Regions from separate parts of the Rahnella inusitata genome, predicted to be linked through region 2. Evidence: predicted binding sites of a transcription regulator. Region 2 holds the regulator's gene; the other holds the start of a gene.
What was found. Region 2 encodes ArgR, which controls arginine synthesis, uptake and breakdown. Its sites were predicted from a motif close to ANTGAATAAAAATACANT; they were not measured.

Region 1: the regulator ArgR is predicted to act here: its motif matches at 6,052-6,069, upstream of argC (N-acetyl-gamma-glutamyl-phosphate reductase).

What each region holds. Positions count from the first base shown of each region.
Region 1 covers NZ_CP065024.1:237,034-252,541, reverse strand. The annotation lists gene I2123_RS01135 (bifunctional aspartate kinase/homoserine dehydrogenase II) at 1-694, shown strand, start outside; gene metF (methylenetetrahydrofolate reductase) at 923-1,831, shown strand; gene ppc (phosphoenolpyruvate carboxylase) at 1,907-4,552, opposite strand; gene argE (acetylornithine deacetylase) at 4,854-6,005, opposite strand; gene argC (N-acetyl-gamma-glutamyl-phosphate reductase) at 6,229-7,233, shown strand; gene argB (acetylglutamate kinase) at 7,362-8,135, shown strand; gene argH (argininosuccinate lyase) at 8,210-9,586, shown strand; gene I2123_RS01100 (glutathione peroxidase) at 9,873-10,634, opposite strand; gene oxyR (DNA-binding transcriptional regulator OxyR) at 10,795-11,718, shown strand; gene sthA (Si-specific NAD(P)(+) transhydrogenase) at 11,701-13,101, opposite strand; gene fabR (HTH-type transcriptional repressor FabR) at 13,314-13,991, shown strand; gene I2123_RS01080 (YijD family membrane protein) at 13,966-14,322, shown strand; gene I2123_RS01075 (MFS transporter) at 14,635-15,508, shown strand, end outside.
Region 2 covers NZ_CP065024.1:928,243-943,750, reverse strand. The annotation lists gene ispB (octaprenyl diphosphate synthase) at 1-874, shown strand, start outside; gene I2123_RS04405 (DNA-binding protein) at 927-1,286, opposite strand; gene I2123_RS04400 (helix-turn-helix domain-containing protein) at 1,975-2,247, shown strand; gene mdh (malate dehydrogenase) at 2,307-3,245, opposite strand; gene argR (transcriptional regulator ArgR) at 3,709-4,179, shown strand; gene yhcN (peroxide/acid stress response protein YhcN) at 4,662-4,925, shown strand; gene yhcN (peroxide/acid stress response protein YhcN) at 5,119-5,382, shown strand; gene mpl (UDP-N-acetylmuramate:L-alanyl-gamma-D-glutamyl-meso-diaminopimelate ligase) at 5,675-7,060, opposite strand; gene fbp (class 1 fructose-bisphosphatase) at 7,228-8,232, shown strand; gene I2123_RS04365 (methyl-accepting chemotaxis protein) at 8,357-9,928, opposite strand; gene ppa (inorganic diphosphatase) at 10,246-10,776, shown strand; gene I2123_RS04355 (gamma-glutamylcyclotransferase family protein) at 10,900-11,247, opposite strand; gene tamB (autotransporter assembly complex protein TamB) at 11,279-15,094, opposite strand; gene tamA (autotransporter assembly complex protein TamA) at 15,091-15,508, opposite strand, start outside.

The DNA.
Region 1 (15,508 bases), 690 kb from region 2:
CAATAAATACCGTCAGATCCGCGATGCCTTCTCCAAAACCGACAGCCACTGGCTTTACAACGCCACCGTTGGCGCGGGTTTACCGGTGAACCATACCGTGCGTGATTTACGCGAAAGCGGCGACAGCATTCTGGCGATCAGCGGGATTTTCTCCGGCACGTTATCCTGGCTGTTCCTGCAATTCGACGGCACGCTGCCGTTCACCGAGTTGGTGGATCTGGCGTGGCAGCAGGGGCTGACAGAGCCTGATCCGCGCGACGATTTATCGGGTCAGGACGTCATGCGCAAGCTGGTTATTCTGGCGCGCGAGGCGGGTTATGATATCGAGCCGACGCAGGTTCGTGTGGAATCACTGGTGCCGCCAGCTTGTACCACCGGCTCTGTCGATCAGTTCTTTGAAGACGGCGAGGCGCTGAATCAGCAAATGTTGCAGCGTCTCGAAGCGGCCCGGGAAATGGGGCTGGTGCTGCGCTACGTGGCGCGTTTCGATGCCAATGGTAAAGCGCGTGTCGGCGTCGAAGCGGTGCGTGAAGACCATCCTCTGGCGTCTTTGTTGCCGTGCGACAACGTCTTTGCCATCGAAAGCCGCTGGTACCGCGATAACCCGCTGGTCATTCGCGGTCCGGGTGCCGGGCGCGATGTCACCGCTGGCGCGTTACAGTCCGACCTTAACCGCCTGACGCAATTGCTTTAATTCTTTGCGCCTTCCCCGGCTTATGAGGGGAAGGCGCTTATTCCCCGCAGCAAAATTTCACCAAAATGAAATTCTTTCAGATTGCGTGAAGATTAATCATCCCCCGAAATCATTTTCACGTTGACACCTTGCCCGCTTTCCGTCATTTTCTATCTATACGTTTAGACGTCCAGACGTTCATCATAAAAAATCATAATGAAAACGCAGTGATCTATGAGGTAGTGTTATATGAGCTTTTTCCACGCAAACCAGCGCGAAGCGCTGAATCAAAACCTGGCAGAATTGCAGGGTCAGATTAACGTCTCTTTCGAGTTTTTCCCGCCGCGTACCAGCGAGATGGAAGATACGTTGTGGAGCTCTATCGACCGTCTGAGCAGCCTCAAACCTAAGTTTGTTTCCGTCACCTACGGCGCAAACTCCGGCGAGCGCGACCGCACGCACAGCATCATCAAAGGCATTAAAGAGCGTACCGGTCTGGAAGCAGCCCCGCACCTGACCTGTATTGACGCTAACCGCGATGAACTGCGCCAGATTGCACAGGATTACTGGCAGAGCGGCATCCGTCACATCGTGGCACTGCGCGGCGATTTACCTGCGGGCAGCGGCAAGCCGGAAATGTACGCCACCGATCTGGTTCACCTTCTAAAAGAAGTCGGCGATTTTGATATCTCTGTCGCGGCTTACCCGGAAGTTCACCCTGAAGCAAAAAGCGCACAGGCGGATCTCATCAACCTGAAGCGTAAAATAGATGCCGGTGCCAACCGCGCCATCACCCAGTTTTTCTTCGACGTGGAAAGCTACCTGCGTTTTCGCGACCGCTGCGCCGGTCAGGGCATTGACGTGGAAATCGTGCCGGGCATCCTGCCTGTCTCTAACTTCAAACAGCTGACCCGCTTTGCGACCATGACTAACGTCCGAGTGCCGCACTGGATGAACAGCATGTTTGAAGGGCTGGATGACGATGCCGAGACCCGCAAAATGGTCGGTGCCAACATCGCGATGGACATGGTGAAAATCCTCAGCCGCGAAGGTGTGAAGGATTTCCACTTCTACACCCTGAACCGTGCAGAAATGAGTTATGCGATTTGCCATACCCTGGGTGTTCGCCCTGAAATCGCCGTCCCCGTTCGTGCCTGATCCCTTGCATCACGAATGCTGAAAACAAAAAACCCGCGAATTCGCGGGTTTTTGCTTTAGAGCGTTGAGACATTACTAGCCGGTATTGCGCATACCTGCCGCCACGCCAGCAATCGTCACCATCAGTGCCTGTTCGATATTGGCATCCTGCTTGCCGTCTTTTTCCAGTTCGCGTGAACGGTGCAGCAGTTCAGCCTGCAGAACGTTCAGCGGATCGGTATAGACGTTACGCAGTGCGATGGATTCAGCAATCCATGGCAAATCTTCCATCAGATGATCATCGTTGGAAATCGCCAGAATGACTTTGATATCGCTGGCCAGCTGATCGCGCAGCTGCTGGCCGAGCGGCCACAGTTCTTTTTCCACCAGACGGTGATCGTAGTATTCCGCCAGCCACAGATCGGCTTTGGCAAACACCATTTCCAGCATCCCGATGCGGGTGGAGAAGAACGGCCAGTCGCGGCACATGGTTTCCAGCTCGTCACGTTTTCCGTCATCCACCACGGCTTGCAAACCGGCACCAGCGCCCAGCCAGGCAGGCAGCATCAGACGGTTTTGCGTCCAGGCGAAGATCCACGGAATAGCACGAAGGCTTTCGACGCCACCGCTGGCTTTACGTTTTGCAGGGCGTGAACCCAGTGGAAGCTTAGCCAGTTCCTGCTCCGGCGTTGCGGCGCGGAAGTAAGGCACGAAGTCTTTGTTCTCGCGGATGTAACCACGGTACATCTTGCAGGACACGTCAGACAGCTGTTCCATGATGTCCACCCAGGCTTTTTTCGGCTCAGGCGGTGGCAACAGATTGGCTTCCAGAATGGCGGAGGTGTACAGCGCCAGACTGCTGATAGTGACTTCCGGCAGGCCAAACTTGAAGCGGATCATCTCGCCCTGTTCGGTTACGCGCAGTCCACCTTTCAGGCTGCCCGGAGGCTGAGACAGTAACGCCGCCTGTGCCGGGGCACCGCCACGGCCAATGGAACCGCCGCGTCCGTGGAACAGTGTCAGAGCAATGCCCGCTTTCTCGCAGGTTTTGATCAGGGCATCCTGCGCGCGGTATTGCGCCCATGACGCCGCCATCACGCCCGCGTCTTTCGCGGAGTCGGAATAGCCAATCATCACCATCTGTTTGCCCTGAATGAAACCGCGATACCAGTCGATGCTCAGCAACTGCTTCATCACGTCGTCGGCGTTGTTCAGGTCGTCCAGCGTTTCGAACAGGGGCGCTACCGGCATCGGGAACGGGCAACCCGCCTCTTTCAGCAACAGATGCACAGCCAGCACGTCAGACGGGGTACGTGCCATGGAAATCACATAGGCGGCGATAGACCCTTCCGGCGCTTCAGCTATAACCTGACAGGTATCCAGCACTTCTTTGGTATCAGCGCTCGGTTCCCAATGACGCGGGACCAGTGGACGCTGAGAATTCAGTTCGCGGATCAGGAACGCCTGCTTGTCAGATTCTGACCAGCTTTCATAATCGCCCAGACCCAGATAACGGGTAATTTCTGCGATGGCGTCGGTGTGACGGGTACTTTCCTGACGCACATCGATACGCACTAACGGTACGCCGAAGCAGCGCACGCGGCGCAGGGTATCAAGCAACTGACCGTTGGCGATGATGCCCATGTTGCAGGCCTGCAAGGACTGATAGCAGGCGTACAGCGGTGCCCACAGTTGGTCATTTTTCACCAGTAAATCATGTGGACGCGTGACGCGTTCGCCTTTCAGGCGCGCTTCCAGATAGACCTGCGTGGAGGTCAACTGACTGCGCAACTGTTTCATGATTTCACGGTACGGCTCGATAATGTCAGAACCGCCCGCCAGCTCGCGCAGCTCAGGCGTACATTCGGTCATCGACAGTTCAGATACCAGCACTGCGATATCGCGCAGGAACAGGTCGGTCGCTTTCCAGCGGCTCAGCAACAGGACGTGGCGGGTAATATCGGCGGTCACATTCGGGTTACCATCGCGGTCACCGCCCATCCAGGAGGTGAAACGAACCGGTACCGCTTCCACCGGCATTTTGTAATCCAGCGAGGTTTCCAGCTGCTCGTTGAGTTCGCGCAGGAAAGCAGGAACGCCTTCCCACAGGCTGTTTTCAACGACCGCAAAACCCCATTTGGCTTCATCAACCGGAGAAGGGCGGTTTTTGCGGATTTCATCGGTATGCCATGACTGCGCGATCAACTGGCGCAGGCGGCGCATAATCTGTTTGCGTTCGTAATCGGCCAGATCGTTGTGGTCGAGCTGCTTGAGGCAGTTATTGACTTCGACCAGTTTGTGGATAAGCGTTCTACGGGCGATTTCGGTCGGGTGCGCGGTCAGGACCAGTTCAATGGAAAGCTGTTCAACGGCGTCACGTAATTGCTGATCAGAGAGATTTTTGGATTTCAGACGTTCGAACAACAACGCCAGCGCTTCGGGATTGCTGGCCGCCTCGCCGTGCGGCGAAATGCTGTGATATTGCTCAGCCACGTTGGCTAAATTCAGGAACTGGCTGAATGCGCGGGCAACCGGCAGCAGTTCATCATTCGACAGATTTTGCAGCGTTGACAGTAATTCCTGACGATCCGCTTCGTTTCCGGCGCGGGAGGATTTAGACAGTTTACGAATTTGCTCAACACGATCGAGGATATGTTCTCCCAACGTATCTTTGATCGTATCGCCCAGCAGTTTACCTAACGTACTGACATTACTTCGCATTGCGGAATATTGTTCGTTCATATCACCTCTGACCCGTTCTCTCGTTTAATTTTTATATTCTGTAAATAACTTTCACCCGTCAGGCATTCTTGCCCCGTTCACCCTGCCAACCTGGCCACACTTTTCAAAAGCAGCCCCTGTTTTAACCCAAAAAGCCCCGATCACTCACGTGAAAAATGGTCTTTTTAGCAATGTCGCTGAAATTTAATTACAACCGCGACGATATCAGTTTGGCTAATCCACTTTTGCGAACTCGTTTTGTACAGTAGCAAAGGGCGCCCCGGAGCGCCCTGATTGTTTCTTCATCAACCCTGATTCAGGATCAGTGATAACAGAAGTGATGCACAACCTGAGATATCAGCTCACGTGTCGGTTTAATGAACGCGGTATCAATATATTCATCTGGCTGATGCGCCTGATCGATAGAACCGGGGCCAAGCACCAGCGTCGGGCACAGCTCCTGAATAAATGGCGCTTCGGTGCAGTAGTTAACGATTTCCGTTTCCACACCCAGCAACTTCTCAACCACCTGCACCAGCTGATGATCCGGCGGACATTCATAGCCAGGGATCGGCGGATGCAGTTCTTCAATCACGATGCGTCCGGGCCAGCGCTGACTCACCGGCTCCAGCGCTTCGTTCAGCAGGCCGTTGATTTCGGACAGTGTCAGACCCGGCAGCGGGCGGATATCCATATGCAGTTCACAACAGGCGCAGATGCGGTTTGGCGCATCGCCGCCGTTGATATGACCAAAGTTCATGGTCGGATAGGGGATCACGAAACCACTGTGGTTGTATCGGGTTTTCAACGTATTGCGCAGGGTCATTAAATGGGTAATCGACTCGTGCATCAGCTCAATGGCATTCACGCCGCGCGAAGGATCGCTTGAGTGGCCGGACTGACCGGTGATGCGGATGGCGTTCGATAAATGACCTTTATGCGCACGAACCGGCTTCAGCGAGGTCGGTTCGCCGATGATCGCGCAATCAGGGCGGATTTTGGTATTTTTAGAAAAATAGCTGGCACCGGCCATGGTGGTTTCTTCATCGGCGGTCGCCAAAATATACAGCGGTTTAGTCAGTTTAGTCAGATCCACGTCGCGCAGTGAATCGAGGATAAAGGCGAAGAAACCTTTCATATCGGCAGTACCCAAACCATAGAGCTTATTTTCGTGCTCGGTGAGGGTGAAAGGATCGCGCGTCCAGCGGCCATCGTCGAACGGAACGGTGTCCGTATGACCGGCCAGCAGCAAGCCGCCTGCACCTTCACCGGTGCTGGCTAACATATTGAATTTGTTTCGGGTTCCCGGCACGGGCTGCACTTCTACTTTAAAGCCCAAATCTCCAAACCAGCCTGCCAGTAAGTTGATTAGCGTTTCATTGCTCTGATCCAACGCGCTGTCTGTGGCGCTGATGGAAGGGGTTGCGATTAACGCCCGATAGAGCTCAATAAAAGGAGGTAATTTCATCTTCACTGTTGACAGCCTTTAGTTAGGGTAGTATTCATATTCATGCAATAATTGTGAATAAAAATACAATAAGCCAGCGCGTAAGGAAACCGGAAAAAATTCCGGTAAGGTAAAACGACACGGCTGAATCTCGCGGGTGAGCGGCGTACAACGCAGTGACCACCTGTTACCTGTTGAAGTCCCTGTATCGCAAAGCCATACAGATAAGTTGAGAAGGTGAACAGACCCTATGTTGAATACGCTGATTGTTGGTGCCACAGGTTATGCCGGAGCTGAACTCGCTGCTTACCTTAATCGCCACCCACATATGAACATAACCGGTTTAACGGTTTCAGCGCAAAGTGCAGATGCAGGAAAGTTGCTTTCTGATTTGCATCCTCAATTAAAAGGTATTGTCGATCTGCCTGTTTTGCCGCTGACGGACGTTGCCGAAGCCGCAAAAGGCGTCGATGTCGTGTTTCTGGCGACCGCGCATGAAGTCAGCCACGATTTAGCTCCGCAGTTTCTGGCGGCGGGCTGCGTGGTGTTTGACCTGTCCGGTGCCTTTCGCGTCAGCAAACCTGAGTTTTATACCGAATTCTACGGCTTTGAGCATCAGCACCTCGATCTGCTGGATAAAGCCGTGTACGGCCTCGCCGAATGGCAGGCGGGCAAACTGAAAGATGCCGAGCTTATCGCCGTGCCGGGTTGCTACCCGACCGCGTCACAGCTGGCGCTCAAACCGCTCATCGAAAACGGATTGCTCAATGACAGCCAGTGGCCGGTGATCAACGCCACCAGCGGCGTCAGCGGCGCAGGGCGTAAAGCCACGCTGGGCAACAGTTTCTGCGAAGTCAGCCTGCAACCTTACAAACTGTTCAGCCATCGTCATGAGCCTGAAATCGCTGAGCACCTCGGCGTGCCGGTGATTTTCACGCCGCATCTGGGCAACTTCCCGCGCGGAATTCTGGCAACCATCACCTGTCGTTTGAAAGCGGGCGTGACGGAGCAGGACGTAGCGGAAGCTTTCCACAATGCGTATCACGATAAACCGCTGGTGCGCTTATACACCCAAGGCGTACCGGCGCTGAAAGACGTGGTCGGGCTGCCGTTCTGCGATATCGGTTTTGCCGTGAAAGGTGAACATCTGATTGTGGTGGCGACGGAAGATAACGTGCTGAAAGGCGCGTCGGCGCAGGCGGTGCAGTGTATGAACATTCGCTTTGGCTTCCCGGAAACGCAATCACTGCTTTAACAATCAGTCAGATTGTCAGCAAAAAAACAACCGTCCCTGAGCGTTTATTCAGATGCGCAGGGATGTTAGATTAAATTAAACATATTGTTATTCATTAACATAAACAATTGGTCGAGGCGCAAACAGCTATGAATCCGTTAGTCATCAAATTGGGTGGAGTGTTGCTGGATAATGAAGAAGCACTTGAGCGCCTGTTCATGGCGGTCGTCGCTTATCGTCAGGAATATCAGCGCCCGCTGGTGATCGTCCACGGTGGCGGCTGCCTGGTTGATGAGCTGATGAAAAAGCTGAATCTGCCCGTCGTTAAGAAAGCTGGCCTGCGCGTCACGCCTGCCGACCAGATTGACATCATTACCGGCGCACTGGCCGGAAGCGCCAACAAAACTCTGCTGGCGTGGGCCGTGAAAAATCACATCAACGCGGTCGGCCTTTCACTGGCAGACGGTGGCTCGGTCAGCGTAACGCAACTGAGCGAAGAACTGGGCAACGTCGGCAAAGCCGAAGCGGGTAACCCGGCGCTGATCAACACCCTGACCGGCGCAGGGTACCTGCCAATCGTCAGCTCTATCGGGATCACCGCAGCCGGTGACTTGATGAACGTCAACGCCGATCAGGCCGCGACAGCTCTGGCCGCCACACTGGGTGCCGATCTGATTCTGCTTTCCGACGTCAGCGGCATTCTTGATGGCAAAGGTCAGCGCATTCCGGAAATGAGTGCGGAAAGGGCCGAACAGCTGATCGACCAGGGCATTATTACCGACGGTATGATCGTCAAAGTTCACGCCGCACTGGACGCTGCGCGCACTCTCGGACGTCCGGTGGATATCGCCAGCTGGCGTCACGCCGAGCAATTACCGGCACTGTTTAACGGCGTCGCTATCGGTACACGTATTCTGGCGTAACACCTTTCGGCAGACACTTTTTTCAGGGCGCAGCATAGTGCGCCCTTTTGTATAAAAATTTCAGGAGCGGGAAAATGGCACTTTGGGGCGGACGTTTTACTCAGGCGGCGGATCAGCGGTTTAAAGAACTCAATGACTCACTGCGTTTCGATTACCGGCTGGCAGAGCAAGATATCGTCGGTTCCGTGGCGTGGTCGAAAGCGCTGGTCACCGTCAACGTACTGACGGCTGACGAGCAGATTGAGCTCGAAGGCGCGCTGAACGTGCTGCTGGAAGAAGTCCGTGCGAATCCCCGCGCTATTTTAGCCAGCGATGCAGAAGATATTCACAGCTGGGTAGAAGGCAAACTGATCGACAAAGTCGGTAACCTCGGCAAAAAACTGCACACTGGCCGCAGCCGTAACGATCAGGTCGCCACTGACCTCAAACTGTGGTGCAAGGCGCAAGTGATTGAACTTGGCGATGCATTGCATCATCTGCAACAGGCACTGGTCGCGACTGCACAAGCCAATCAGGATGCGGTTATGCCGGGTTACACCCACCTGCAACGTGCCCAGCCGGTGACCTTCGCGCACTGGTGTATGGCGTATGTGGAAATGCTGGCGCGTGACGAAAGCCGTCTGAAAGATACCCTGACCCGTCTGGACGTCAGCCCGCTGGGTTGTGGCGCACTGGCCGGTACCGCCTATCCGATGGATCGTGAACAGCTGGCCGGCTGGTTAGGTTTCGCGTCTGCAACCCGCAACAGTCTCGACAGCGTTTCCGACCGCGACCACGTGCTGGAGTTGCTGTCCAACGCCGCCATCAGCATGGTTCACCTTTCCCGTTTCGCCGAAGACCTGATCTTCTTCAACACCGGCGAAGCGGCGTTTATCGACCTGTCTGACCGTGTGACTTCCGGCTCTTCCCTGATGCCACAGAAGAAAAACCCGGACGCGCTGGAGCTTATCCGTGGCAAATGTGGCCGCGTGCAGGGCGCACTGACTGGCATGATGATGACCATGAAAGGCTTGCCGCTGGCCTACAACAAGGACATGCAGGAAGACAAAGAAGGGCTGTTCGACGCGCTCGACACCTGGATGGATTGCCTGAATATGGCGGCGCTGGTGCTCGATGGCATTCAGGTGAAACGTCCGCGTGCGAAAGAAGCCGCGCAGCAGGGCTATGCTAACTCCACTGAACTGGCGGATTATCTGGTCGCCAAAGGCGTCCCGTTCCGTGAAGCGCACCATATTGTGGGTGAAGCGGTAGTGGAAGCGATCAATCAGGGTAAAGCGCTGGAAGCGTTGTCTTTGCAAGATTTGCAGAAATTCAGCAGCGTGATTGGCGACGATGTGTACCCGATTCTCGAGCTGCAATCCTGCCTCGACAAACGCGCAGCCAAAGGCGGCGTGTCTCCTCAGCAGGTTGCACAGGCGATTGCCGATGCGAAAACCCGTTTAGGGCTGTAAGTCTTTGCGTTTCTCCCCCTGCAAAGGGGGGATCCCTCTTCAAAATTCACTCTTTTTCCATGCCCCCGGCCTTTGCGTCATCATCGTCCTGCCATACAAAATGTATCGACCGCAAAGTGTCGCAGCAGAAGGTCATAAAAACACGTGGGATCTCAGAACAGGGATGGATGAAGCAAAAAAAAGGCGGACCCAAGGTCCGCCGAAAGTTCACGTAGTCTAACTTTGCTTTTTTGTTGGTAATGCAGGGACTCTTGTCTTATTTCTAACTCTGGGTATTCACTGACACTTATTGTGCAACTTCGCACACTTCCTGAGTTTCTGAATGCAGGTAAACATCCAGATCGTCGCTTCCGCCGATGTGGCGTCCACCGATGAAGACCTGCGGCACGGTCGCACGGCCTGTAACGGCACGCAGGCTGACGGTGGTCGCGTCTTTACCTAATACAATTTCTTCGTACTGGATACCGCGTTCCTGCAGCATCTGTTTGGCTTTAGCACAGAACGGACAGCCCGGTTTAGTGAACACGGAAACGGACTCCTGCACTTTATATTCTGGTGCCAGGTACTTCAGCATGGTGTCTGCATCAGACACTTCAAACGGGTCGCCCGGCTTGTTTGGCTCGACGAACATTTTCTCGACCACGCCGTTACGCACCAGCATGGAATAGCGCCATGAACGCGGACCGAAGCCTAAATCGGCTTTTTCCACCAGCATGTCCATCCCTTTGGTGAACTCGCCGTTACCGTCCGGAATGAAGGTGATGTTGGCGGCGCTTTGTTCTGCTTTCCACGCGTTCATCACGAAGGTGTCATTCACGGAGACGCACAGAATGCTGTCTACGCCATGGCTTTTGAACACCGGAGCCAGCTCGTTGTAACGCGGCAGGTGGCTCGAAGAACAGGTTGGGGTAAATGCCCCCGGCAGTGAAAAGACGATCACTGTTTTATTTTTGAACAGCTCATCCGTCGTGAGGTCAACCCATTGGTCGCCCTGACGGGTGTGAAAAGTAACGTGTGGTACGTGTTTCCCTTCCTGGCTTGCAAACATGAATAACCTCTTAATTAATCTATAAATTGAACAATGTTTTCGGCGGCGCCGTTTCGATGGGGGGCATTATTAACGATTGTGGTTGATAGATATAATCGTTGGTTGCTATCTTATCTATCGTTAACGGCTATCGCATTGCCTATGAGGGACTGGGGGAAAAATGAACATTCGTGATTTAGAGTATCTGGTAGCACTGGCAGAGTTTCGTCACTTCCGCCGCGCCGCAGATTCATGCCACGTCAGCCAGCCAACGCTGAGCGGGCAAATCCGTAAGCTGGAAGATGAGCTTGGCGTCATGCTGCTCGAAAGAACCAGCCGCAAAGTACTGTTCACACAAGCCGGTCTGCTGCTGGTGGATCAGGCGCGCACGGTGTTGCGTGAAGTAAAAGTGCTCAAAGAGATGGCAAGCCAGCAGGGCGAAGCGATGTCCGGGCCGATGCATATCGGTCTGATCCCAACCGTCGGGCCTTACCTGTTGCCGCAAATTATTCCAACACTGCACAAAACTTTTCCGAAACTGGAAATGTATCTGCACGAAGCGCAAACCCATCAGTTGCTGGCGCAGCTCGACAGCGGAAAGCTCGATTGTGCCATTCTGGCGCTGGTGAAGGAGAGCGAAGCGTTTATTGAAGTGCCGCTGTTTGACGAGCCGATGAAGCTGGCAATCTATGACGATCATCCGTGGGCATCGCGCGATCGTGTGGCGATGGCCGATCTGGCCGGTGAGAAACTGCTGATGCTGGAAGATGGCCACTGTCTGCGCGATCAGGCGCTCGGTTTTTGCTTCCAGGCGGGTGCGGATGAAGATACCCATTTCCGCGCCACCAGTCTTGAAACGCTGCGCAACATGGTCGCGGCAGGAAGCGGGATTACGTTACTGCCATCACTGGCCGTGCCGCGTGAGCGCAGCCGTGATGGTGTGACTTATCTTACCTGTGACAAACCGGAGCCCCGGCGCACGATCGCGCTGGTTTATCGCCCCGGTTCGCCACTGCGCGGGCGTTACGAACAGCTTGCCGAAGCTATCAAAGAACATATGCAGGCTTACTGGGATAACGCCGCTGCCTTAAAAAAGGCGGTTTAATCCGTTTAGCGCAGCCACGCGATAGGCTTCGGCCATGGTCGGATAGTTGAAGGTGGTATTGACGAAATACTCGATAGTATTACCTTCACCTTTCTGTTCCATGATCGCCTGCCCGATATGAATGATTTCGGCGGCACGCTCACCGAAACAGTGAATGCCCAGAATTTCCTTGGTTTCACGGTGGAACAGTAATTTCAGACTGCCCACGTTCATGCCGGCGATTTGTGCGCGAGCCAGATGCTTAAACTGCGCGCGGCCAACTTCGTATGGGACTTTCATCGACGTCAGTTCCTGCTCGGTTTTACCCACCGAACTTATCTCCGGAATGGTGTAAATCCCGGTCGGAATGTTTTCGATCAAATGGACTTTGGCTTCGCCCTGGATCATCGCCTGTGCGGCAATGCGTCCCTGATCATAAGCCGCTGACGCCAGACTTGGGTAACCAATCACATCACCGACAGCATAAATGTGCGACAGTGCGGTCTGATACATGCTGTTTACTTTCAGCAAGCCACGGCTGTCTGCTTCCAGCCCGATATTTTCCAGACCCAGTTTGTCCGTGTTACCGGTGCGACCGTTCGCGTAAAGCAGCGCATCGGCTTTCACTTTCTTACCGGATTTCAGGTGCATAATCACACCATCTTCCACACCTTCAATCTTCTCGAACTCTTCGTTATGGCGGATAACCACGCCGTTATTCCAGAAGTGGTACGAAAGCGCGTCTGACATTTCCTGATCAAGGAAAGACAGCAGGCGGTCGCGGGTGTTGATTAAATCCACTTTGACGTTCAGACCACGGAAGATCGACGCATATTCGCAACCGATCACGCCCGCACCGTAAATAATCACGTGGCGCGGTTCATGGCTGAGTTCAAGGATTAAATCGCTGTCATAAATGCGCGGGTGACCAAAATCGACGTTGGCCGGGCGGTATGGGCGTGAGCCACAGGCGATGACGATGTTATCCGCGGTGATCTGCTCATGCGTGCCGTCGGCGTAGCGGATGCTGATGGTATTAGCATCGACAAAACTGGCGTCGCCGGAAAACAGCTGGCACTGGTTTCTTTCGTAGAAACCCTGACGCATGCGGGTTTGCTGATTAATGACCGAATCCGCATGCCGCAGGATATCGGGAAAGCTGGAACTCATGGTGCGCGAGTTATCGCTGTAGAGCGGATTCTGGTTAAATTCGATGATTCGGCTGACGGCGTGACGCAGTGCTTTGGAAGGGATGGTGCCCCAATGTGTACAACCGCCACCGACGTTGTTATAGCGTTCGATGACTGCAACTCTGGCGCCTTGTTTAACCAGTCCCATCGCGGCGCCTTCTCCGCCAGGGCCTGAGCCAATGATGATGGCATCAAAATGTGAGTGCTGTTGCATTGTTCGAAACCTATTTTTATACAAAATCACAACGAGAAAGTAACATATTACACCTATTTACCCCACATGCAGTTGTCATTTAATGGGAATGTTGCAACATTCAGACCCACTTTATGCTGCTGTTTCTATGACTCGGACCGATAAAAATTTTGGTATAGTGACACCATGTCGGGCTAACAACTAAAAAGAAGAACACTATCCGGATGAAGGTTATGGGAGTCAGAGCACAACAAAAAGAGCGTACGCGTCGCACGCTGATTGAGGCGGCTTTCAGCCAACTCAGCGCTGAGCGCAGCTTCGCCAGTCTGAGTTTGCGTGAGGTCTCGCGCGAAGCAGGCATTGCGCCGACGTCCTTTTACCGGCACTTCCGTGATGTGGATGAACTCGGTCTGACGATGGTGGATGAAAGTGGTCTGATGCTGCGCCAGCTGATGCGTCAGGCGCGTCAGCGTATTGCCAAGGGCGGCAGCGTAATCCGCACCTCGGTCTCGACGTTTATGGAGTTCATCGGCAATAACCCTAACGCATTCCGGCTGTTGCTGCGTGAACGTTCCGGGACCTCTTCAGCGTTTCGTGCCGCCGTCGCCCGTGAAATTCAGCATTTTATTGCGGAACTTGCCGACTATCTGCAACTCGAAAACCATATGCCGCGCAGTTTTACGGAGGCGCAGGCGGAAGCCATGGTAATTATCGTGTTTAACGCCGGTGCGGAAGCGCTGGATGTTGACCTCGCGCAGCGCCGTCAGCTCGAAGAGCGTCTGGTACTGCAATTGCGGATGATTTCTAAAGGTGCGTATTACTGGTATCGCCGTCAGCAGGAACGCACGGCGGTGACCCCCATTAATAAGACCCGAGGTAAAGAAGATGACCGAACAAGCGAACCAGGATAATGGCACTCTGGTTTTGTCTTTAATTGCCGGGCTGTCGATCAGCGGCACATTTGATGCGTTATTCAGCTCTGTCGTCGCGTTTTCGATATTCCCGATTATTGCTCTGGTGTTAGCGGTGTACTGTCTGCACGTTCGCTACCACAAAGGTGAAATGCCGAAAGGCTTACCGGGGATGGCGGCGGCCTGTTTCCTGCTGGGCCTGCTGTTGTACAGCACGATTGTCCGCGCTGAATATCCTGAATTAGGCTCGAATTTCTTACCGTCGCTTATCTGTGTGGCGCTGGTATTGTGGATTGGTGTAAAACTGAAAAAGCGCAAATCGTCCACGTAACGCGTTTTCTCTTTCACCTTCCTGAAGGCAATCTGCGGATTGCCTTTTTTATGCGCCCTCGCTCGACTTATTCTCTACGCTAAGCATTTTCCTCCCTCTTAATGAACTGTCATTTCATTAATATCAAACCCATGTTCATAATTTAGATATAGATCGCCCACTTCTTTATTTCTTTGCCATAAAGTGCATCCGGGTGGCAAAAACCAAAAGGTTTTCATGTCGGCTCCTCGCTAATTTGAATCATGGCCGGACGACGCATTTTCGTTCGCATTCAGCCTACGCCTAAAGGTGATTAACAGGGGCAACACGGCAATGAAAACACGTAAGATCGGATTCTTCACTTATATCGCTTATGGTTCCGGGGATTTCCTCGGTGCAGGCACGACCGCGCTGACTGCGGCCTGGTTATTGTATTTCTACACGACGTTCTGCGGGCTTTCGCCCATTCAGGCAACGTTCATTTTCGCGACCGCACGCGTCGCCGATGCGGTTCTCAGCCCGCTGATGGGGTATCTCACCGATAACTTCGGCAATACCTGGCTCGGCAAACGCTTTGGCCGCCGTAAATTCTTTATTCTGCTCGGTATTCCCTGCGTCTTCAGCTACAGCTTTATGTGGGTGGGCGAAATGGGGTACGTCTATTATCTGCTGACGTATCTGCTGTTCGATATCGTCTACACCATGATTTTGGTGCCGTATGAAACGCTGGTCCCGGAAATGACCGATGATTTCAAACAGAAAACCAAATTCTCTGGTGCGCGCATCGCGCTGGCACAGCTGTCAGCGATTCTGGCGGCGTTCCTGCCCGGCATTCTGTTACAGCATTTCGGCAAAGATAACGCCATCTCCTTCTTCTATTCGAGTCTGGTCTTCGCGGTGATTTGTTCACTGGTGCTGACGCTGGTGTATTTCTTTACATGGGAACGTCCTGAAGAGCTGAAATCGGAAGCGACTAAGAAAATTGAACGTGAGCGGCAGCAGCTGACGCTGTCACAGAGCCTGAAGCGTCTGAAAGTCGAATTGTCTTCAACGCTGCGCATCAAGATTTTTCGTCAGCATCTCGGTTTGTATCTGGGCGGCTACATTGCACAGGACGTTTTTAACGCCGTGTTCACTTATTACGTGGTGTTCGTGCTGATGCAAAGCGCCGCCGTCGCTTCAAACCTGATGGGCATGATGGCAATTC
Region 2 (15,508 bases):
TCAACTGGGATATTACATCATCAGCGGTGGCGGTAAACGCATCCGTCCAATGATTGCAGTGCTGGCGGCCAGAGCGCTCTCTTATGAAGGCGACAAGCACATCAAAGTCGCTGCACTGATTGAGTTTATCCATACCGCCACGTTATTGCACGATGACGTTGTCGATGAATCGGATATGCGCCGGGGTAAAGCCACTGCCAACGCCGCTTTTGGTAATGCCGCAAGCGTCCTGGTCGGGGATTTCATCTATACCCGTGCATTCCAGATGATGACCGATCTGGAGTCGCTGCCGGTTCTGGCCCTGATGGCTAAAGCGGTCAATGTGATTGCAGAGGGCGAAGTACAGCAGCTGATTAACTGTAACGACCCTGACATCACTGAAGACAGCTACATGCAGGTTATCTATAGCAAAACAGCGCGTCTGTTCGAAGCTGCCTCTCAGTCTTCTGCCATGCTGGCTGGCGGAACTCAGGAACAGATCCTTGCTTTGCAAGATTACGGCCGTTACCTGGGCACTGCATTCCAGCTGATTGACGATTTGCTTGATTATGATGCTGACGGCGAAACGTTGGGCAAAAATACCGGCGATGACCTTGATGAAGGTAAACCGACATTGCCGCTTTTGCATGCGATGCAGCATGGTGATAAAGAACAGTCGGCCATGATCCGTAATGCTATCGAAGAAGGTAATGGGCGCCATTTACTGGAACCAGTATTGGCAGCCATGCACCAATGGGGCTCCCTGGAATACACCCGTCAGCGGGCCGAAGAAGAAGCTGACAAGGCCATTAAGGCACTTCAGGTGTTGCCAGACTCTGTCTATCGCTCGGCACTTGAAGGCCTGGCGCATCTTTCAGTCAAACGCGACTTCTGATGTTTATCTGTCGTACCTGGCACTTATCAGGCAGGTACGACAGTTTTCAACGCTAGTTTTCGTCAGGCTTGCGCAACCTGTTTAACACTTCCGAAACGCCTTCTCTCACAATAAACGCGATCATCGTTTCACGTTCTGGTTCTCTCAATTGCTTATAGCTTTCAATCCAGATTGCCAGAGGGTCCTGATGCGAGGTATAGACATACTCCGCAGAATGCTCGTTCATCGCCAGACTGGCGATCGTATTAACGGGCAGGCTGTCGATGTGATATTCCACCGCACGCCCTTGTACACCGCGTCTTCTCCTTTTAATCCAGCATAACCTGCGTGCCATTCCATGCACGCCTTGTGTTGAAGTTGGGAGCCCTTCTTTACCGGTTAATTCCTTTGCTGCGAACCACTCTTTTTTCATAACGATCCTTTTCTTTCTTACATAAACCACTAAGAAAGTTTCTGTTATAAATCCATGAGAATAATGCCGATACTTTCCTGAAACCTCCGGTGTTTATTTTAGAGATGAATTTAACTCCGGCCATTAAGGAAAACGTCTATTTAACGGAAAGAAGATATTCAATTTTTCGAAATGAGTCTACTGATGACTCACAAAGTTTCCATGAATTTTCTTTATCAACAACTGAATGAATGGCGTAATACCCACTTTTTAGAAACAAACGGACTCAAGTCGAAAGCAAAAAAGATAAAAACAAAATAAAACCTTAAAAAACAACAATTAAAAATATAAACACTTAAAATAAAACAGATTTTATTTATCAAAACATAGCGAATTATTTATTAATAAACCTCATCCATTATGGCAATGGATGATAAAGATCAAAAAACGCACAATAGAATAACTTATCCATTTTACGTGATTTCAAACTTGCACGTAATACATTAGAAAAACTGACGCTAATCACAAAAAGCAACACGAATTTACTTGTTTGTTTTAATCAGAATAAGAAGGTATTTTCTCAATGAAAGCGATGCGGGTTTTTCGGAAACATTGATTTGAATGAGTACATCTGAAAAAAACAACCGCAGAATATATATTTAAATAAAATACATTCGAAAACTATATTTGAACAAATAAGGAAGCCATCATGAACACAAGGAACGAAGACTGGCATCAGGCTGATATCATTGCTGCGCTAAGAAAGAAAGGAACCACGCTGGCGGCGGTATCACGCTCGGCAGGCTTAAGTTCTTCAACCTTATCAAACGCGTTATCACGGCCGTGGCCAAAAGGGGAACTCCTCATTGCAAGCGCGCTTGGGCTTCATCCTTCAATTATCTGGCCAAGCCGCTATTTTGACGCGAAGACCTTTAAGATCATCGAACGTCGTTGCCGTACACCTAATGCTTCTCGTGAATAAATCACGGCGGGTATAATTTATCACCGCCGGGTTACACCGGCGGTGATAAAGGTGCAGCATCAGTTATTAATAAACTGTTCACCGAGCTCAATGTCTTTTCGCAGGATATCCAGCATGGATTCAAGCGATTGCTGCTCAAACGCGCTTAGTTTGCCGACATCCAGCAGTTCAGCAATCCCATTCTTGCCCAGCAAAACAGGCTGCGCGAAGAAACGTGTATGCTCGCCCTTCCCTTCCACATACGCACATTCCACTACGTTACTTTCGCCCTGCATAGCGCGCAGTAATGAAAGGCCGAAGCGTGCAGCTGCCTGCCCCATCGACAGCGTTGCAGACCCGCCACCGGCTTTTGCCTCGACAACTTCGGTGCCTGCATTCTGAATACGCTTAGTGAGAGAGGTGATTTCTTCGTCGCTGAACGTCACACCAGGAACCTGAGAAAGCAGTGGGAGGATGGTCACACCGGAGTGTCCACCGATCACCGGTACTTCAATCTCATCTGGCTGCTTGCCTTTCAGTTCCGCAACGAAAGTGTTGGAACGGATAGCATCGAGTGTCGTAATTCCAAAGAGTTTGTTTTTATCGTACACACCGGCATTTTTCAGCACTTCTGCCGCAATGGCGACTGTGGTGTTAACCGGATTAGTAATAATCCCGATACAGGCTTTCGGGCAGGTTTTCGCGACCTGTTGGATAAGATTACGAACGATACCGGCATTAACATTGAACAGATCGGAACGATCCATACCTGGTTTTCGCGCCACACCTGCTGAAATCAGGACAATATCCGCACCTTCCAGCGCTGGCGTGGCATCTTCGCCACAGAAGCCTTTGATTTTAACCGCGGTTGGGATGTGACTGAGATCGACAGCAACGCCCGGCGTCACCGGTGCGATATCATATAATGAGAGTTCGGAACCGGAAGGTAGCTGGGTCTTAAGCAGAAGTGCGAGGGCCTGACCGATACCACCCGCAGCACCGAGAACTGCAACTTTCATCCTATACTCCTTTTTTATCATTAACTTATAAGTGTCGTGGAATTATTTTGGTTGTGACCTTAATCACTTACGCTGTTAAAAACAATCGCTCACCTGCAGAGAATCTGAGATGGGTCGTTTAGAAAGTAAAAAAATACTTTTAAACGGCCTTTATCCGGTCTTTTATGACTTTTTATCGGAAAGCTTCCCTTAAAAGTAGCACCCCAAAACCTGTCAGGTTAATAAATGGTTAAATTTGGTTCATTGTGTGAGCTGAATCGAAGTCATCACTTCCACTCATCGGGTCGTAAAATCCACCTGCAATGCAAAATTTTGGCATATTCATGAAAAAACCTCTGATGCGACATCCGTCACATTCCTTGCGCAGTGGTGAATCAGCGATTTACCTCCGGAAGGTGTGTTGCATAAAAATGCAATTATCTGCATAATCAGCTTCACGATGTTCAAGAGACCAGGGTGCAAAATGCGTAATCCTGCCAAACAGGAAGATTTAATCAAAGCCTTCAAAGCACTGCTGAAGGAAGAGAAATTCAGCTCTCAAGGCGAAATTGTCGTCGCACTCCAGGAAGAGGGGTTCGAAAACATCAATCAGTCCAAAGTCTCACGGATGCTGACCAAATTCGGTGCGGTACGTACACGTAACGCTAAAATGGAAATGGTGTACTGCCTGCCAGCAGAGATAGGTGTGCCCACCACCACCAGCCCGCTGAAGAATCTGGTGCTGGATATCGACTACAATGAAGCCGTCGTGGTTATCCGCACCAGTCCCGGTGCTGCACAGCTGATCGCGCGTTTGCTTGATTCACTGGGTAAATCTGAAGGCATCCTCGGTACTATCGCGGGTGATGACACGATTTTCACCACTCCGGCGCGTGGTTTTAGCGTGAAGCAGCTGCACGACGCCATTTTGAGTTTGTTCGAACAGGAGCTATAAGCCGCTGTTATCGTACATGGCCACGCGCTCCCATTCTGTGCAGGGGGTCAGAAGAACAGAATTTCTGACCTCAGGCCAGTCGCTTTGCCCATCTTTTATATTGATCAACTCTCACCTGCTCCGCAGAAACCTCCCTTTCCTGAGAAATCACGGCATCCCTCATCCACCTGATTCTGTTAACTCCCGTCACAACACGCCCATTTCCGTCACATAAATATTTCAATGATGTGATTGACTACAAAAATAAGCACAGATAGTCAAATTCACTCAATTTATTGATTTTACAAATAATTATCACCAAAAGAACGTTTTATAGACGTTTTTTATTACTTTCCGTTATTAAAAACACCAATAGACCACACATAACCACCCAAATAACTATTAGCAAACTATTAATATTTGTAGTGACTAGATGTATACTCATTTCCGTGGTGTGAGACACCAGTTGTTGGAACACATAATAAATTCGACGAGGTCAAATCATGAACGTTAAAACTACAATCGCAACATTAAGCATTCTCTCTGCTCTGTCATTTGGTGCTTTCGCAGCACAACCTGTTACTCAGGATCAGGCTGTTAATCTGCAGGCAAAAGGGATGATCAGCGTCAGCGGCGTAGCCGGTGCACCTTCTGATATCCGTCAGGCACTGTCTGACAAAGCCGATGCAAAAGGCGCTAAAGCTTTCCGCGTTATTGAAGTGCGTCAGGAAGGTAACTATCACGCAACCGCAGAAATCTACCAATAAGTCACCCGGTAGACCCAGCGAAGGGGCCTGAATGAATCAGGCCCGTGCACAAGACGGATTTATCACTGCCAGCTTTACGTTCCCGAACGCTCACCGCGCCCCGAACCCCTGTAAAACAGCCCTGATAAATCTAAATTTGAACCGACGTTGCTCTCTCAGATTGCATCAACGTCAGTAAAATCAGGAAATTATCATGAAAATCATTACTACTATCGCCGCGCTTAGTCTGTTATCCGCTGTTTCTTTCGGTGCGTCCGCCGCACAACTGGTGACTAACCAGCAAGCTGAAAACCTGCAATCTATGGGTGTGATCAGCGTCAGCGGTGTAGACGGTGCGCCAACCGATATCCGCCAGCAGCTGTCTGATAAAGCTGATGCTAAAGGCGCAAAATCTTATCGTGTGATTGAAGCCCATAACGAAGGTGCTTATCACGCGACAGCAGAAATCTACCAGTAAGATTTCTGATTATTACCCTGAAACAAAAGCCACTGTTTGAATTTTTTTGAATTAGCGTACCGGGTTCAACAGCCACAGATCGTCTAAACGACGCTGTTGAGGCTGGAAGAGAGCTGACACTGCCACTGCCGCGCTCTTTTGCTAACGATACCCTCGTCGTCCTGTCCGACGACACCCTTTGGCTCCCATACCATTTTGGGAGCTTTTTTTTGCCTGCTGATCGGCCATTCACCCGAAAAATGACAAAAAAAAGCACAGCCAATGCTGTGCTCTGATTTCGATGAATCGACGCTTATTGCTGTGCTGCGGCGCTGGCTTTCGCCGCCAGTGCTGCCAGCAGTTTTCCATGGATACCACCAAACCCACCGTTGCTCATCACCAGGATATGATCGCCAGGCAGCGACGCCTTGATAACCATATCCACCAGGGAATCCACATCGGCACTCCAGTGCGCTGGCTGAATGCAATGTTCGGCGACTTCGGCGACCTGCCAGGGAATATGCTGCGGTTGCAGAAGGAAGACTTCATCAGCACGTCCCAATGACGGTGCCAGTTCATTTTTACTCATGCCCATTTTCATGGTATTCGAGCGCGGTTCGAGAACAGCCAGAATACGCGCCGTTCCGCCCACTTTGCTGCGCAGTGCGGAGAGCGTCGCCAGAATCGCAGTTGGGTGGTGGGCGAAATCGTCATACACGCTGACACCGTTTTCCACGCCACGCAGTTCAAGACGACGACGGGCGTTGATGAAATCACCCAGCGCTTTACAGGCATCTTCCGGCTTCACACCAACATGACGCGCTGCGGCAATCGCCATCAGCCCGTTATGCATGTTGTGTTCACCGACCAGATTCCAGTTCACTTCTCCAACAATTTCGCCTTTCAGGTACACATTGAAAGAGCTGGCGTCTGGCGTCAGCTTTTTCGCATCCCATGTGCAGGCGTCTGTTTCGCCGACAAATTCCTGCTCGCTCCAGCACCCCATCGCCATCACCTGTTTGAGTGGAGTATCGTGCTCAGGCAGGATGATTTTGCCCTTGCCAGGCACCAAACGCACCAGATGGTGGAACTGTTTCTGGATGGCTTTCAGATCGTCAAAAATATCGGCGTGATCGAACTCGAGGTTGTTGAGTACCAGAGTACGCGGGCTGTAATGCACAAATTTAGAGCGCTTATCAAAGAAGGCGCAGTCGTACTCATCCGCTTCAATCACCATAAACGGACTGTTGCCCAGACGCGCAGAAACCTCGAAATTGCCCGGTACACCACCGATAACATAGCCCGGCTCATAGCCACAGGCTTCGAGGATCCACGTCACCATACCGGCGGTGGTCGTTTTGCCATGCGTACCGGCAACGGCAATCACCCAGCGTTCTGGCAGAACGTGATCGTGCAGCCATTGCGGGCCGGACACGTAAGGGATGCCCTGCTCCAGTACGGCTTCGACACACGGGTTACCGCGTGTCATCGCGTTACCAATGATCACCAGATCGGGCTGAGGGTCTAACTGTGCGGGATCGTAACCCTTAATCAGCTCAATCCCCTGATTTTCCAGCAGCGTACTCATCGGTGGATAAACGTTGTCGTCCGAACCAGTAACCTGATGCCCCTGAGCACGAGCCAGCATCGCCAGCCCGCCCATAAACGTGCCGCAAATCCCAAGAATATGAATGCGCATATATTTTCCATTAATGCCTTTAAGTCAGCCGCTATTCTACCGCTCAGAATCCTCCAGAAGAAATGGATTTGCCTATGATTCATCCATATATTTGGGCTAAACTGCCCACGCTCTTGTAAAGGTTTTATTAACGAACCGTTATCCATCCTAGATTCAGGGAACGTGTTATGAAAACGTTAGGCGAATTTATTGTTGAAAAACAGCAAGACTTTCCTCATGCAACCGGTGAGCTCACCGCCTTGCTCTCAGCAATAAAACTCGGCGCTAAAATCATTCACCGTGACATCAACAAAGCGGGTTTGGTTGATATTCTTGGTACCAGCGGCGCAGAAAATGTTCAGGGCGAAGTACAGATGAAACTTGATCTGTATGCGAATGAGAAGTTAAAAGCAGCGATGAAAGCACGCGGCGAAATTGCCGGCATCGCGTCTGAAGAAGAAGATGAAATCGTCATTTTCGAGGGCGAACGCGCTGAAAATGCAAAATACGTCATCTTGATGGATCCGCTCGATGGCTCCTCAAATATCGACGTTAACGTCTCCGTCGGTACTATCTTCTCCATCTACCGTCGTACCACACCTCTCGGCCAGTCCGTGACCGAAGCCGATTTCCTGCAACCGGGCAATCGTCAGGTCGCCGCCGGCTATGTGGTTTACGGCTCTTCCACCATGCTGGTTTACACCACTGGCGTTGGCGTTCATGCCTTTACTTATGATCCTTCTCTCGGTGTTTTCTGCCTCTCCCATGAAAAAGTCCGCTACCCGGCTACCGGCAGCATGTACTCGATCAATGAAGGCAACTACATCAAATTCCCGCTCGGCGTAAAAAAATACATCAAATATTGTCAGGAGCAGGACGAAGCTACGCTGCGCCCTTACACCTCACGTTACATCGGTTCTCTGGTCGCAGATTTCCACCGTAACCTGCTGAAAGGCGGCATTTATATTTATCCGAGCACGGCAACCCATCCGAACGGCAAACTTCGTTTGTTGTACGAGTGCAATCCGATGGCGTTCCTGGCCGAACAGGCCGGTGGCAAAGCCAGCGACGGTAAAAACCGCATTCTGGATATCATTCCGCAGAAACTGCATGAACGCGCACCGTTCTTCGTCGGTAACAGCTCAATGGTGGAAGATGCAGAACGCTTTATCGCACAATTCCCTGATGAATAATCCCTGCCCTACAAAAAACATCATTGAATGAACGTGATACCTCTGTAACTTAGCGTTGACCCAACGTAAAAAGGTGGCTTTTTGAGCCACCTTTTTTATTGCGCGCAGAATCAGACTTTCGTGTTTAGTACAGTTCAGTGCGGCTGAGCTTAAATACTGCCATGCTTTCTGCCAGCAGTTGCGCCTGCTCTTCCAGAGAACGCGTTGCCGCCGTTGCCTGCTCGACTAACGCGGCGTTCTGCTGTGCGACCTGATCCATCTGGGTGATCGCCACATTCACCTGCTCAATGCCGTGTGTTTGCTCGGTAGTAGCGATGGAGATTTCACGCATCAGACTGGTCACGCGCGTCACTTCGCTGGAGATTTCCAGCATCGTCGCGGCGGCAGATTTCACCATGTTCGATCCTTCCGACACCCGGCTTTCCGAATCCCCAATCAGCTCTTTAATCTCTTTGGCCGATTGCGCGCTGCGCTGTGCCAGATTGCGGACTTCGCCCGCGACGACGGCAAAACCGCGCCCTTGCTCACCGGCTCGCGCGGCCTCTACCGCAGCGTTCAGCGCCAGAATATTAGTCTGGAAGGCAATGCCGTCGATCACTGTAATAATGTCGCCGATACGCTTCGAACTGTCGGTAATCCCCTGCATTTTGTCCATCACCTGATTGACCACCTGACTGCCTTTGTCGGCGATAGATGAAACGCTTTGCGCCAGCTGGTTGGCCTGTTCGGAGTTTGCAGCGTTCATGCGTACCGTTGAAGTCAGCTGTTCCATACTCGCTGCTGTTTCCTCGAGCGAAGCGGCAGACTCTTCCGTGCGCTGCGCCAGATGCACGTTCCCGGCGGCCAGCTCGCGGGAGCCGACATCAATCTGATTTCCTGCATCGCGGACACGCCCCACCGACAGCACCAGTGAATCTTGCATTTGTTTCATCGCTTTCAGCAGGCGGCCCATCTCATTGTTATGAGAATCGTCGATGTCGTGGGTCAGATCGCCTTTGGCAATGTATTCCAGCTGAGCGATGGAAAACGTCAGCGGATGCATGATCAGTTTTTGCAACGCAAACCACGCCAGTATCGCAATCGTAAGTGCGACGATGAAAGCCACAGCGATAATGGTCAGCTGAATACGTGCCTGCGCACGTGCCTGCTCAATGCGTTGATTGGTGTTATCCACCGCATAGGCACGAAAATCGGTCAGCGCTTTGTCGTAGGCATTGCTGTACGGCGTGATTTTGTTTTCAAGCACATCGTAATAGCTGTCAGCACTTTGCGACTGGAGAGCCTGAAGAACGGGAATAAGCCCATTGGCTTTGTAAGCCTCGTAGGTTTTTTTCACCGCGGCCGATAAATCTCTGCCACGCTGGGTTTCGTCCTCAATGCTGACGAATTTCGCCAGATCGGTATCCGCCTGTTTTATGTAACCGGCGATGCGATCGGACGTTGCTTTCGCATCGTCCATCATGCCGATTTCCAACTGACGAACGGCGACTCCGCTGGCGACGCGGGTTCGTAATGAGTAACTGTAGCTGTCAGCCAGCGAGCCTAATTCCTCGCCCTGAAGCTGATTAATCTCTTGCAGTGATGTGGCACTTTGCCTGATGGCATTGGCGCCCAGCACGCTCACCAGCAATAAAATCAGGGTCATAAACACTAACAGGCCGATCAGACCGGCCTTTACGCTCAGCTTATTCAACATACGGTGTTATCCAGTGATTCAGGTGAAAAGGAGAAATGCATATCGTGGTAGGGGTCAGGTTTAGCCTGACTTTTATTTGAATAGAGTTATCGGCAATTGGCTGAAATACTTGATAAGAAAAGCAAAAACAGGCAGTTACACGGTGAAAACGCGCAGGCGTGAATTTTACTGCCAGAAGGTCAGTTTTTGCGGCTGCGCAACAGCAGGTCGTGCCGGAAAATACGGAAGCGACATTCGGAGAAAAGGACGGGAATTCACGGGAGACTTGGCTATAATGTGCGGCACTCTATTCCTGGTTCAATTGAAGGAAACCAACCATGAGCTTACTGAATGTACCTGCTGGCAAAGACATGCCAGAAGATATCTACGTCGTTATCGAAATCCCGGCAAATGCTGATCCGATCAAATACGAAGTAGATAAAGACACCGGCGCACTGTTCGTAGACCGTTTCATGTCTACCGCAATGTTCTACCCGTGCAACTACGGTTACATCAACCACACTCTGTCTCTGGATGGCGACCCGGTTGACGTTCTGGTGCCAACGCCATACCCACTGCAACCGGGTTCTGTGATCCGTTGCCGTCCGGTTGGTATGTTGAAAATGACCGACGAAGCGGGCGAAGATGCGAAACTGGTTGCTGTTCCGCACACTAAACTGAGCAAAGAATACGATCACATCAAAGATGTGAACGACCTGCCAGAACTGCTGCGCGGCCAGATCACTCACTTCTTCGAGCAATACAAAGCGCTGGAAAAAGGGAAATGGGTGAAAGTTGACGGTTGGGCTGATGCTGCTGCCGCGAAAGAAGAGATCGTGGCTTCTTTCGAACGTGCTAAAAACAAGTAATTGATCCTGTAAATCATCGCTTGCTCTGCACGAAAAAAAACACCGCCAGATGGCGGTGTTTTTTTATGTATTACGCGTTGATACACAACGTTTATTTTTCGACGACCTTGCTCAAATCACTCACTACACCGCGTCGTTACGTTTCACCCAGTCACCACCTTCTATTCTCGGCACACCATCCAGTGAGCGAATGTAGAGGTAAATCCAGGCGCTGCCGTACGGCGTCGAAATCAGCTCGCGACGATAATCTTTCGTATTACTTTTCAGTTCATCCAGCTCGGCTAAGATAGACGAGGTTATGCGGTACACTTCGCAATAGACCTTCCCTTCCCCTGGAATGACAGCAGGATAGTGCCCCAGATTATAAAGCGCATACCCTTCCAGCTCATGGTCACCCAACCATTGAGCGTTCGTCATCCAATGACTGTTGCCTTGCTTGCGTCGCAGACTACCGTAAACAATTATTCGCATGTTTATATTCGTATAGTAAAAGTCACATGAATTAGAACTCAAACTGATAGAGTAAATCCAATGCCTGATCGATGCCCGATACCGCCTGCAGATAAAGCTTCGGCATCAACCTATAGCGTAAAGTGAGTGTTGCCAGTGAGTCGAAGATCCCGACGCCATATTTCACCTGTAAACCCGGTAAAACATAGCCACTGACCACCACCTGGGAGCTGTCTCCCACGCCCTGAGTATCCAGTGCCAGATTGCTGACACCAAACGCCTCGCCGATTTTACCCACAAGTTTACCACTTTGTGCAACCCCCAACCCGATAAGTGCTGAGGTCATTGCGCCGCTATCGCCGCCAGAATTGTCTAATCCCTGCCCGCGAAGCAGGTAGGACAAGGCTTCTTGCTGTGACATCGCCGGATCCGAGAATATTTCAAGTTTCGGCGAATCAGCCTCGCCGGTGACCCGTAAACCCGCCACAACGTCATTTTCGGTCGCATCCGGATTACGGATCGCTTCCAGATTCAGCAGCGGCTGGTCCGCCGGGCCGGAGAATAACAGCTGGCCTTTACGTACGATCAGATCCTGTCCGTACGCGTGGAAACGGCCAGAAGGAATATTGATTTGGCCGTTCAGACCAAGACCGCGGCTGTCCTGTGCGACTTTCAACGCGCCTTCAAGACGGGCTTTCAGGCCGAACGCATCCAGACGCACATCCTTGCCAATATTCACCATCAGATTGCTGTTGATCGGGATTGAGGCCGTTGCCGGTTTGATCGGCTGACGCTGATCGTTGAGCATCACTTCGTCGGACGATACGCCGACCGCGCTTTCCGGCAGCTCCTGCACCGTAATACGCGCCCACGGAATATCGACGGAGCCGTTCAGCGAGAAGAGCTGCGGCGTGGCGTCGAACACCAGATCCGGTGAGACGTCCAGACGCACCATCGGCGGCACGGAAACCCGCACGCGATCGCCGCGCGCCGCGATCCGGGCACGCCAGGCATTCAGCTCGCTCCAGTCAGCGTTGCCGTTAAGCTCCAGCTGGCCGTGCGCGGTTTTGATCACCCCTTCCATCAGCGATGACATACCGTTGAAATTAATGTTGATATTGGCGTCGGTGATATCGAACGGCATGAACTGACCGTCGAAATCGACTCCGCTCAGCGCCAGCTTGCCGAAGACCTGCGGCTTCTGCGCGTCGCCGCCCAGTCGCAGATTGGCGTTGAGAATACCAGAGGCTTTCTCGCCGTCCATCAGTGCCGGTTGCAACAGCGCCATCGAGATGCGGGTGATATTGACGTTACCGCTGAGATTGCGTTTGCCCTGCGGATCGGCAATCTGAATGTTGCCATCCAGCTGGCCGTTGTTGGCGATGCGGATCAGCCAGTCGAGCGTCGCGCGTCCATTGTTCAGCCCGGCATTCAAATTCAGCGTATCAAATGCAATGGGCAGCGGACTCCCCTGCACCAGTTGCTGCACCTTCACGCCTTTACCGACAAGCGAAACGCTGGCCTGCGGCAATCCGCCGTCGGCTTTCCAGCTCACGTCAGCCTTGCCGCTGAAGACACCGCTGAGCCGCGTATCATCGGTCAGGAAGGGTTTGACCATCGCCAGATCAAAGCGGTTGAGCACCACGCTCGCCTGCCCGCTGGCACCGGCATCAATGGTTTTCGGGACGCACAGACTGGCGTTCGGATTTTGCCAGCAGTGCGGGCCGACGGTGATGCGTTGCTCTTTGTTGAAATAATCCAGCGCGATAGACCGGTTAAGACGCCATTCGCCGACCGGCGTATCGAACAATGTATTGGTGATGTTACCTTTCCATTCTTCTGTCGCGCGGTCAAAACTGCCGCTCAGCGCCAAACGCCCGGAGACCGGTTTGCCATCGACCTTGAGCGTCAGCTGATGCTGCTTCTCGTTGCCTTTGGCGTCCAGATTGATATCAGTGATATTCAGCGCATCCTGTTTAAGCTGCTGAATGCGTACCGCAAGATTGCCCTGAATCTGGTCGGTGGAACTGACGTCACCTTTTACATCCACACGACGGATGGTCAGCGCCTGCCATTTCAGACCGGTCGCCGTCAGGTCAGCCAGCAACTTCGGCGCCTTAAGGTCCCCGCGCAGTTGCAGCATCCCTTTCGCCACGCCGCCCAGCCCCGGCAGTGCGCCGTCGAGGTGCGGCGCATCGACTTTGGCGTCCAGATCCCAGGTATCGCTGAGTTTGCCTTTCACATCCAGATTATTGCGGCCCAGTTCAAGATGCAGCTGCGGAATATCCCACTGCCCGTAACTGTTCCCGCGCAAATTGCCCTGCGCTTTGACGGCGTTTTGTTTGACGTTGCCGTTCAGCTCCAGTACCGGCACCTGTACCTGCCAGGTGCCGCCGTAGAGGCTGCCGCGTGTGGCGATTTTGCCCTGCAATTTCGCAGGCCAGTCCGGCCATTGTTTGGCGGTGTTAATACCGGTCAGCTTCAGTTCGCTGTTCCAGCTAATGGCTTTACTCCAGTCCACCACGCCGGTCAGGTCTGTATTCCCCTCCAGCGCCGCCAGACGCAGCAGCGTCAGCCTGAACTGCTCAACGTTACCCTTACCGTCCAGCGTCAACGTGGCAGGCGGTATCTGGTCGCCTTTAAAATCGGAGCGCAGGGACAGCGCATAATCCGTCGCTTTACCGCTGAAGTTCAGTTTGAAGTTTTTGACCTGATACTGCGGCGTACCGGCCAGCGGCCACTGTAAGGCGTCGCTGCTGAGTTTGAGTTCAACGGGTAAACCGGCCTCCGCCAGCTGAGTTTGCAGCGCCAGCTGCGCACGCACCGGGCCGGAAAGATTCAGGCCGACGTCCAGTTTGTCGCGCAGACCGCCCGCGACCTTGAGTTTGATCTTTTCACCTTTGACCGGATCGACGTTCACGGCGGTATTGATGGTCATGTCCACCGGCCAGTTTTGATTCAGCGTCGCCTGCCCGATCCCGTCCAGCGAGCCCTGCGGCGAACGGATCATCAATTTATCGAGCTTAACAAGCTGATCCTGGGTACTGGCTTTCAGTTCGAAGCGGGTGATCAGCACGTCGGTATCGCCGGTCAGGCGTAAGTTTTCAGCAGTGATTTGCTGAATATCCAGATCGACCGGCAACCGGAAATCAGGTAACTCAGGCAGCAGTGGTTTGGCGAACAACTCCTGCAACGTCTCACCCAGTGGCTTCTCTGGCACTACGGCAACAGGTTCGGCCGGTTTGCCGGTGGCTTTCTCCACCGCTTTATCCTGTGCAGCCTGCACCAAATCCGGTAACGGGTTGACCGGTGTTTTCGGCAGTGCGATCAGTAATCCGCCGATTTGGGTTGGCATCAGCTGAATTGCGCGCCCTTCCCAATGCGCGCCGGTGCGAAACGACGCCAGAGAAATCGCGCGGTCATCCAGCGTCACGTTGATATTCTCGAGCGTCAGCACGCGCAGCGTAATCGGATACGGCGTGCTGAGGTTGGTCAGCGGCTCGCTGTTTTCGGGTTCCGGTTGCGGCTGTGCGGGCGTCATCTCTTTGGTGTTCACCACCACATTGACGTCTTTGACCCGCAGCGCATTGACGCACAGCGCACTGTTTTTTAGGCAGGAGAAATCGACAGAGAGATGAAACTCTCCGGCTTTCACATCCACACCCGGCATTTCGTAGTGCACGCCTTTGAGCGTCAGATCACGCCATCCGCCTTCGGTACTGGCGATATTCAGCCCCGGTACAAAACGGTTAGCGCCGTTGATCATCAGATGCAGGCCGGTTTGCGTACCGACCAGGAAGGCCACCAGGCCGATTAGCAGCACCAGGAAGATCAGGAATCCCAGGCAGATTTTCTTAAATAAACTCATAATTCCGGACCTAAACCGATGTAAAACTGCAATCCATGCTCATCTTTGTCGCCGACAGGTGCGGCGACATCCAGTTTCACCGGGCCGATCGGTGAAGCCCAGCGCACACCCACACCGGCGCCGGTTTTGAAATCGTTTTGCGTGATGTCATTCACCGCTTCGCCGGAATCGACGAACACCGCGCCCCACCATTTTCCGGTCACGTTGTACTGATATTCCAGCGAGCCGGTACCCAGATAGGACGCACCGGTGAGTTTGCCTTCATCGTCGCGCGGAGAAATGGATTTGTATTTGTAGCCGCGAATACTGCGATCGCCACCGGCGAAGAAGCGCAAGGACGGCGGCACACGTTCGAAATCATTAGTTTCGATCCAGCCCAGATTGCCGCGCAGGACAAACCGGTGTTTGTCTTCC